DNA from 2 places in the Dysosmobacter welbionis genome. Region 1 is predicted to be linked to the other one. Evidence: a T-box and tRNA genes for the amino acid it is inferred to sense, from the RefSeq annotation. Region 1 holds a T-box; the other holds one or more tRNA genes.
The links. The T-box of region 1 lies ahead of leuS (leucine--tRNA ligase). A T-box ahead of a tRNA ligase gene usually reads a tRNA of that ligase, here a tRNA-Leu.
Positions count from the first base shown of each region.

Region 2: it encodes a tRNA-Leu, which carries the amino acid that the T-box ahead of leuS (leucine--tRNA ligase) is inferred to sense. The anticodon was not compared.

Region 1 covers NZ_CP034413.3:586,297-590,245, reverse strand. Annotated here, with positions in the region: gene EIO64_RS03110 (helix-turn-helix transcriptional regulator) at 253-615, shown strand; gene EIO64_RS03105 (GNAT family N-acetyltransferase) at 807-1,394, opposite strand; T-box leader at 1,576-1,810, shown strand; gene leuS (leucine--tRNA ligase) at 2,099-3,949, shown strand, end outside.
Region 2 covers NZ_CP034413.3:1,725,330-1,729,278, reverse strand. Annotated here, with positions in the region: gene EIO64_RS09405 (citrate/2-methylcitrate synthase) at 1-1,223, shown strand, start outside; tRNA gene EIO64_RS09400 (tRNA-Leu) at 1,373-1,459, shown strand; tRNA gene EIO64_RS09395 (tRNA-Leu) at 1,491-1,578, shown strand; tRNA gene EIO64_RS09390 (tRNA-Leu) at 1,651-1,738, shown strand; gene EIO64_RS09385 (DUF5677 domain-containing protein) at 2,083-2,922, opposite strand; gene EIO64_RS09380 (hypothetical protein) at 3,000-3,209, opposite strand; gene EIO64_RS09375 (Swt1 family HEPN domain-containing protein) at 3,513-3,949, opposite strand, start outside.

The DNA of each region.
Region 1 (3,949 bases):
CCAAGCGTTTTGCCGCAGGCAAAAATATGAAATGGGCAGGCTCTGCCTGCCCATTTGAGTCCAATGTGGTGCCACGCAAAACGAAGATTTTGTGGGGCGCCGTGTCCGGTGAAAAGGGGAAACATCAGCTCCGACGGCGCTGACCGCCGGAGCTTTTTTCTGCTTATCAACCCAGAGTTGCGCGATAGCTGGTGGACGCAACCGCCCGCCCCGGGTATGCTGAGACCACCAAAACAAAAGGAGGCAACTGCAATGGCATTCAGTTCCATTATCATGCTCCCGCTGCTGCTCCTGTTTCTGGCCATCTGGGCAGGGCTCATTTATCTGCTGATCCTGCTGATCCGGGCCCTGCGGAAGTACCTGCGGGGCGGGGAGGCCCGCAGGGAAAAAGCGGAGACCCGCCGCACCTTGGGAGAGGTCCTCAAGGCCCACCGGATGCGCTGCCAGATGACCCAGGAGTTCGTGGCGGAGGCCCTGGGGGTCAGCCGGCAGGCGGTCAGCAAATGGGAGACCGGCACGGCGGACCCCAGCACCTCCAACCTGCTGGCCCTGGCGAAGCTCTTCGGTGTGCCAGCGGAGGAGCTGCTGCATCAGGCGACCGGCGGGGGAGTATGAAACAATCGGAATCAAGGGGCAGCGATATAAGTCAGGGGGCGAAAAGCCTTCCCTGCGAAGTGTGAGGGCGCATTGGGCGCGCCTGTATGAAAATGGGCCTGCTTCCTGTGAGGCAGGTCCATGCACCAAGCACTTCGGTTTTAACAAGTCCGGCTGCCTCGGCGCCCAACTTTTCTCCAATATCCATCTGTTCACACGTTCGGTTCTATAAAATGGGCAGCAGATTGGTCCCAATATTTTTTGTAAACCCGATCTGTATTCCCATCAAGATTCAGTTGGTACATCCGAAATGTAACCAGAAAATTCTTGGGCTGCCACTGTTCTTCGTAAGAATATTGGTACTTCATTCCAACGTTCCGCATAACGCCGCCGCTTCTTGGGTTGTTTCGGTCATGCGTTGCTGTGATATAAGGCAGGCCGTCCTTTTTCACTTGGGCGATCACCGCTTTGCCCGCTTCTGTGACAAGTCCCTGATGCCAGAATTCCCTGCGAAGCCCATATCCGAAATCGTGATGTTCCTCCATATCCACTTTTATGTAGCCGATGGGATGATCGTCCGTTTTCAAGCAGATCGCGTAAGCGTATGCCTGCGGCTGGACATATTTTGAAGCGTATCTTTCTTCATAGAATTTCTTGGCTTCTTCTATGCTGTCTATCGGATACCAGGGCAGGAATTGATTGACTTCCTTGTCATGGAGAATCAGAAACAGCCATTCCAGATCGCGCTCTGTGAATTTCCTCAAGATCAAACGCCCGGTTTCCAATGTGGGCGTGTTTATCAGGGTGCCCTTCACGGTTTCGCCTCCCCCCAAAATTGCCAGAGTTTTTTCTGCTGCCATACGTTGGATTTTCCCCATTATACAGAGCAGGACGGGCAAAAACAAGATGTCGACTGGATTGTAAAGCGCTTTTCCCGCTTACCTCTTGACAAAACGCGCAAAGCCACATAAAATAGACCCGTTAACGACATTGATGGGAAGAAAGGCGAAATGTCCCGCCTTCAGAGAGCCGGCGGTTGCTGCGAGCCGGTGGGGGACCTTCGCGGATGACTGTTCCCGGAGTCTCCCGCCTGAACGGACATAGTAGGGTGGGACGGCAGGCCCCGTTACTGGCCGAGGCCCTCCGGGCCGTTGAGCGCCATCCGGCAACGGCTGGCGAAACCAGGGTGGTACCGCGTAGCTTTTACGCCCCTGACCGTAAGGTCGGGGGCGCTTTTACAGCTTAAAGAGGGGATTGACATCTCCTTGCCCGCAGGGGCACACCGCATCCGTCAGGCGGCAGAGCCGCCAACGGCTGCGCAGCAGAGTGCCTTCACCAGCGGCATCAGTCACTGGCGACACAACCCAAGGCGGTTGGGTCAAAGTATTTTTGCCACGTACAGAAGGTGAATTGCCCCGTAGAAGCAAGAGAGGCCGCCCGGGGGCGCGCCGCGGCAAAAATAAATCGAACAGAGAAATCCATTCACAGGAATGAGGAGAAGGATATGAAATACGATTTTGCCAGCATTGAGAAAAAGTGGCAGCAGAAGTGGCTGGAGGAGAAGCCCTTCACCGCCGTCACGGGGGACAAGACTCGGGAGAAGTTCTTCGGCCTGATCGAGTTCCCCTATCCCTCCGGCCAGGGGCTCCACGTGGGCCACGCACGGCCCTTCACCGCCATGGACATCATCTGCCGGAAGAAGCGGATGCAGGGCTACAACGTCCTGTTCCCCATCGGCTATGACGCCTTCGGCCTGCCCACAGAGAACTACGCCGTTCAGCACCACATCCACCCCGCCAAGGTGACCCACGACAACATCGAGAACTTCCGCAAGCAGCTCCACATGCTGGGCTACTCCTTCGACTGGGACCGGGAGGTGAACACCACCGACCCCAGCTACTACAAGTGGACCCAGTGGATCTTCCTGCAGATGTTCAAGAAGGGGCTGGCCTACAAGGCTTCCATGCCCGTCAACTGGTGCACCAGCTGCAAGATCGTCCTGGCCAATGAGGAGGTCGTGGACGGTGTGTGCGAACGCTGCGGCGGCCAGGTCATCCGCAAGGAGAAGAGCCAGTGGATGCTGGCCATCACCAAGTACGCCGACCGGCTCATCGACGACCTGGACGACCTGGACTTCATCGAGCGGGTGAAGATCCAGCAGAAGAATTGGATCGGCCGGTCCGAGGGCACGGAGGTGGACTTCACCGCCACCAACGGCGACAAGCTGACGGTCTACACTACCCGGTGCGACACGCTGTTCGGCGTGACCTATATGGTCATCTCCCCGGAGCATCCCTATCTCCAGCAGTGGAAGGACCAGATCCAGAACTGGGATGCTGTGGCCGCCTATATCGAGGAGGCCGCCCGCAAGTCCGACTTTGAGCGGGGCGAGCTGAACAAGGAGAAGACCGGCGTCCGGCTGGAGGGCATCGAGGCCGTCAACCCCGCCAGCGGCAAGCACGTGCCCCTGTTCGTCTCCGACTACGTGCTGATGGGCTACGGCACCGGCATCGTCATGGGCGTGCCGGGCCACGACCAGCGTGACTGGGAGTTCGCCACCAAGTTCGGCCTGCCCATCGTGGAGGTGGTCCAGGGCGGAGACATCACCAAGGAGGCCTTCACCCTGAAGGACGACACCGGCATCATGGTGAACTCCGGCTTCCTGGACGGCCTCACCGTGAAAGAGGCAATTCCCACCATGAAGAAGTGGGTGACGGAGCAGGGCATCGGCCGTCCCAAGACCAACTTCAAGCTCCGGGACTGGGTGTTCAGCCGCCAGCGTTATTGGGGCGAGCCCATCCCCCTGGTGAACTGCCCCAAGTGCGGCTGGGTCCCCCTGCCGGAGGAGCAGCTGCCCCTGCTGCTGCCGGAGGTGGACTCCTATGAGGTCACCGACACCGGCGAGAGCCCCCTCAGCAAGATGACTGACTGGGTGAACACCACCTGCCCCAAGTGCGGCGGCCCCGCCCAGCGGGAGACCGACACCATGCCCCAGTGGGCTGGCTCCAGCTGGTACTTCCTGCGGTATATGGATCCCCACAACGACAAGGCATTCGCCTCCAAGGAGGCCTTGGACTACTGGTCTCCCGTGGACTGGTACAACGGCGGCATGGAGCACACCACCCTGCATCTGCTGTACTCCCGGTTCTGGCACAAGTTCCTGTATGACATCGGCGCCGTGCCCACCAAGGAGCCCTATGCCAAGCGCACAAGCCACGGCATGATCCTGGGCGAGGGCGGCGAGAAGATGTCCAAGTCCCGGGGCAACGTGGTGAACCCCAACGACATCGTGGACCAGTACGGCGCCGACACCATGCGCCTCTATATCATGTTCATCGGCGACTTTGAGAAGGCC
Region 2 (3,949 bases), 1.1 Mb from region 1:
GCGGCGTGCTCACCGGCCTGACCCGGGTGGGCGAGATCCAGTCTTACAGCGTCACGGAGGGGGAGCACATCATCCCCCAGGACGGTATGCTTTACTACCGGGGCATCGATTGCCGGGAGCTGGTGAAGGGCTCCGAGGGGCGCCGCTTCGCCTTTGAAGAGACGGCCTATCTGCTGCTCTTCGGCGAACTGCCCACCGCCGCCCAACTGGAGGCATTCTGCCAGCAGCTGGCCTCCTACCGGACGCTGCCCACCAATTTCTTCCGGGACGTGATTATGAAGGCGCCGCCCCGGGATCTGATGAACACCATGCAGCGGGGCATCCTGACGCTGTTCTGCTATGATGACAAGCCCAACGACATCGGGCTGGAGAATGTGCTGCGCCAGTGCCTGCAGCTGATGAGCAATATGCCCGTGCTGGCCATCTACGCCTATCAGGCCTGGCGGTTCAGTCAGGGGGAGAGCCTGTTTATCCACGTGCCCAAGCCGGAGCTGTCCACCGCGGAGAACTTCCTGCGGATGCTGCGGGAGGACTGCAGCTACACCGATCTGGAGGCCCGGACCCTGGACGTGGCCCTGATCCTCCACGCGGACAACGGCGGCGGCAACAACTCCACCTTCACCAACCATGTGGTCACCTCCTCCGGAACAGATACCTATTCTGCCATCGCCGCGTCCATGGCCTCGTTGAAGGGTCCCCGCCACGGCGGCGCCAACAGCAAGGTGATGGCCATGATGGACGACGTGAAGGAGCACGTGCGGGACTGGAATGACGAGGGCTGCGTGGCGGACTATCTCACCAGGATCCTGAACAAGGATGCCTTCGACCGCAGCGGCCTGATCTACGGCCTGGGCCACGCGGTCTATACCAAGACCGACCCCCGGTGCGAGGTGTTCCGGGCCTACGTGAATCACCTGGCGGCGGAAAAGGGCCGGGAGGACGAGCTGGCCCTGTACGCCAATGTGGAGAAGATCGGCAAGCAGCTGCTGATGGAGCGGCAGCACAAGTCTGTGCTCTCCACCAACATCGACTTTTACAGCGGATTTGTCTATGAGATGCTGGGCCTGCCCAAGGAGCTGTATACGCCCCTGTTCGCCGTGGCCCGTATCGCCGGCTGGAGTGCCCACCGGATGGAGGAGCTCTCCGTGGGAGGCAAGCTGATCCGCCCCCGGTATGAGTGTGTGGAGGAGCACCGTCCCTATACGTCCATGGACCGGCGCTGAACAGGTCAGGCGGCCGGGACCGTCTTCGGCGGTCCCGGCCGAATTCCTGGTCCATGGAAATTTTTTCGACTGATCGGGGAAAAACAGTTGACATTTGGATCTCGACTGGCTATAATAATCAAGCAGTCTTTTTTAGGGGACGAACATTTGCGGCTGTGCTGGAACTGGTAGACAGGCCAGCTTGAGGTGCTGGTGTCCGAATCGACGTGTGGGTTCAAATCCCGTCAGCCGCACCATACGGTGTCTCTGAAAAGATAACCGCTCTATGCGCGAGTGGTGGAATTGGCAGACTCGCTAGATTCAGGTTCTAGTGTCCATTACGGACGTGCGGGTTCAAGTCCCGCCTCGCGCACCACGTTCCACCGGAGGGCTCCCTTCCGGTGGAACACCCCAACGGGGAGATACAGGGAGCAAAGTTCATATCGACGCGCGAGTGGTGGAATTGGCAGACTCGCTAGATTCAGGTTCTAGTGTCCATTACGGACGTGCGGGTTCAAGTCCCGCCTCGCGCACCAAAGAGAAAGGGCTTCCTATCCGGAAGTCCTTTCTCTTTGGGCTCCGGCAGCCGAAGGCGGCCCCCGCCCTTCGGTGATTCAAATGCTCGGCGGAAGTGAATTCCGCCTGCGCCGAGGTTTTATCTACGGCAAAGCGCCCGTGCGGCGCAAATGCGCCGCCGGCCAGAAGGCCGGTGGGGTGGGTCTCCTATACCTTTTCGAGATTTTAAAATATCGATTTTGACCGTCCCTTCTCGAAAGAGAGACATCTGCGGAAAGTAGATGTCTCTCTTTTTGAATTTTGGATGCTTTTGGCAGGGCACCATCAGCGCCGCGGCAACCTGTACAGCCGCCTCGTAAGCCCGTCATGCGTTTTTGTCCCAGCTGGTGGTTCCCCAAAGAGCAGCCAGGTCCCGTTCGAGCTTCTGCATCTCCGCCTCCAGCTCCTCAGAGACAGGGTACAGGCGGATCGCCCTGAAGATATAAGACATCATCACAGTGAGCAGATGATAGGTGGAGTCGTAAAATGTGAAGGGATGCATTTTGGAGCGGATATCCTGCCCGTGGACAAACGCGCAGGCCCATTGATACGTCTGATAGAGCTCCGTTTCCTGCAGGTATTCACAAACATGGGAGAAGTAGATCCGGCCTTTGCCCGGGATCACGGAAACCAGCCACTCGTTTTCGTTGCCCTTTTTGAACCGCCGGATTGTTTCCTCCGGCTCTCGGTTCCATGCGCTGCAAAGTGCATACACAGTTTTGAGTTTTGCCTGCCGCAGCGCCCCATCCTGGCCGGGGAGGCTGCGGATCATCCCGCAGAGAAACCAGTCTTCCAAAAGGCGGGCGCTCTTTTCCTGCTTCAGCACTTTCCCGTAGACACAGCACTCCATCAGAGTCCGCGTCATCGCCGCTGTGGAAAACAGATTCCCGCCCACAAACATGTTGAAGAGCTCGTTGATCAGCTCGCGCATGTGAAGACGCCACTGGAGCAGATAGTTTTGCGGGTCATAGGGCTCTGGGGGCAGCAGCGCATACTCTGCGTCCAGCTCTTGGTAGCGCTTCAAAAAATCCGAGACCTGTTTGAGATAGGCGTATACAGTCGCCTCGGACTGATATTCGGTGTGGCTGAAATTCTCCACATACGGGGCGTCTAGGCTGTGGTCCTTCTCATTTCTGGCGTGGGAAATTTCCAGCCGTTCGGGCACATCATTCCGCTGTGGGTTCTTGTTCCTGTCAGAAATCAGTGGGAAATGAACTTCCGTAAGAAACGGAAGCAGAAATCTCAATCCGAATCCCTTTTGGAGCTCCGCATATCCGCGTCAAACCTGCCCTGCGCATTGCGGTGTCCGTCAATGTCAAGGTACAGGGTTCTCGGCTTTCCCGGCTCCTTCTTTTCCGCGGCGTATACCAAGGACACAAGATCCTTTGCCGCCTTCTCAAAATTTTCCCACCGCATAACACGGTGGTATAGCGCGACGCCTGCCTGATCCATGTGATCCCTCCTGTTCCGATTTTAAGAATCACAAGCTCCAGGGCCCAAGCGCAGGCCCTGGAGCTTGTGACCGTCATTCCCACTCGCCAAGCGGAAACGCGCTCTAAACTTTTTTGTATAGACCGTTTGCTTCCATTTGGCTTTATTTGATACCAATTATCCCAATCCTATGGGGTATCCGACTTTCTGCTATCAAAAAGCTATCAGGGGATGCTATCAATAGAAGAAATCAGCAATCAAGAATTATCTAAAGAATATTCTGCCAGATCATAATATATGCAATAATTACACGCTGCACAGTAGTTAGGCATTGATTTGATGCAACCAATCTATTATATTCATCCCTACTCTAGCAACATCTAATTCGTCCAATACTCCGCTATGCATTATCACGTTTCGTGATTTTTCGATTGTCTCAAATGTAGTACGTATCCACTCTTGAGCATTAGAAAAACCAAAGTATGGTTCAAAATAAGGCCAATTCCCCTGCGAACACATTATCTTAGGTAAATCACCAAATTCCAAATATGACATCATCATATCACCACGATTTATATGCCATTTGACTTTGGTTTCAGAATCTTTTCTACTTTGCGCTTTCTCTCTAATACCGTTTTGTACACCTTTTGCCCACCAATCGTCGCCATATGCCCCAGCAAGTGTTGAGAAAACAAATTCTCGTGTTGCGTTTTCAAATGCTGTTATGGTCGCAAAAACGGTTATCATTGTTTTTGATTGCT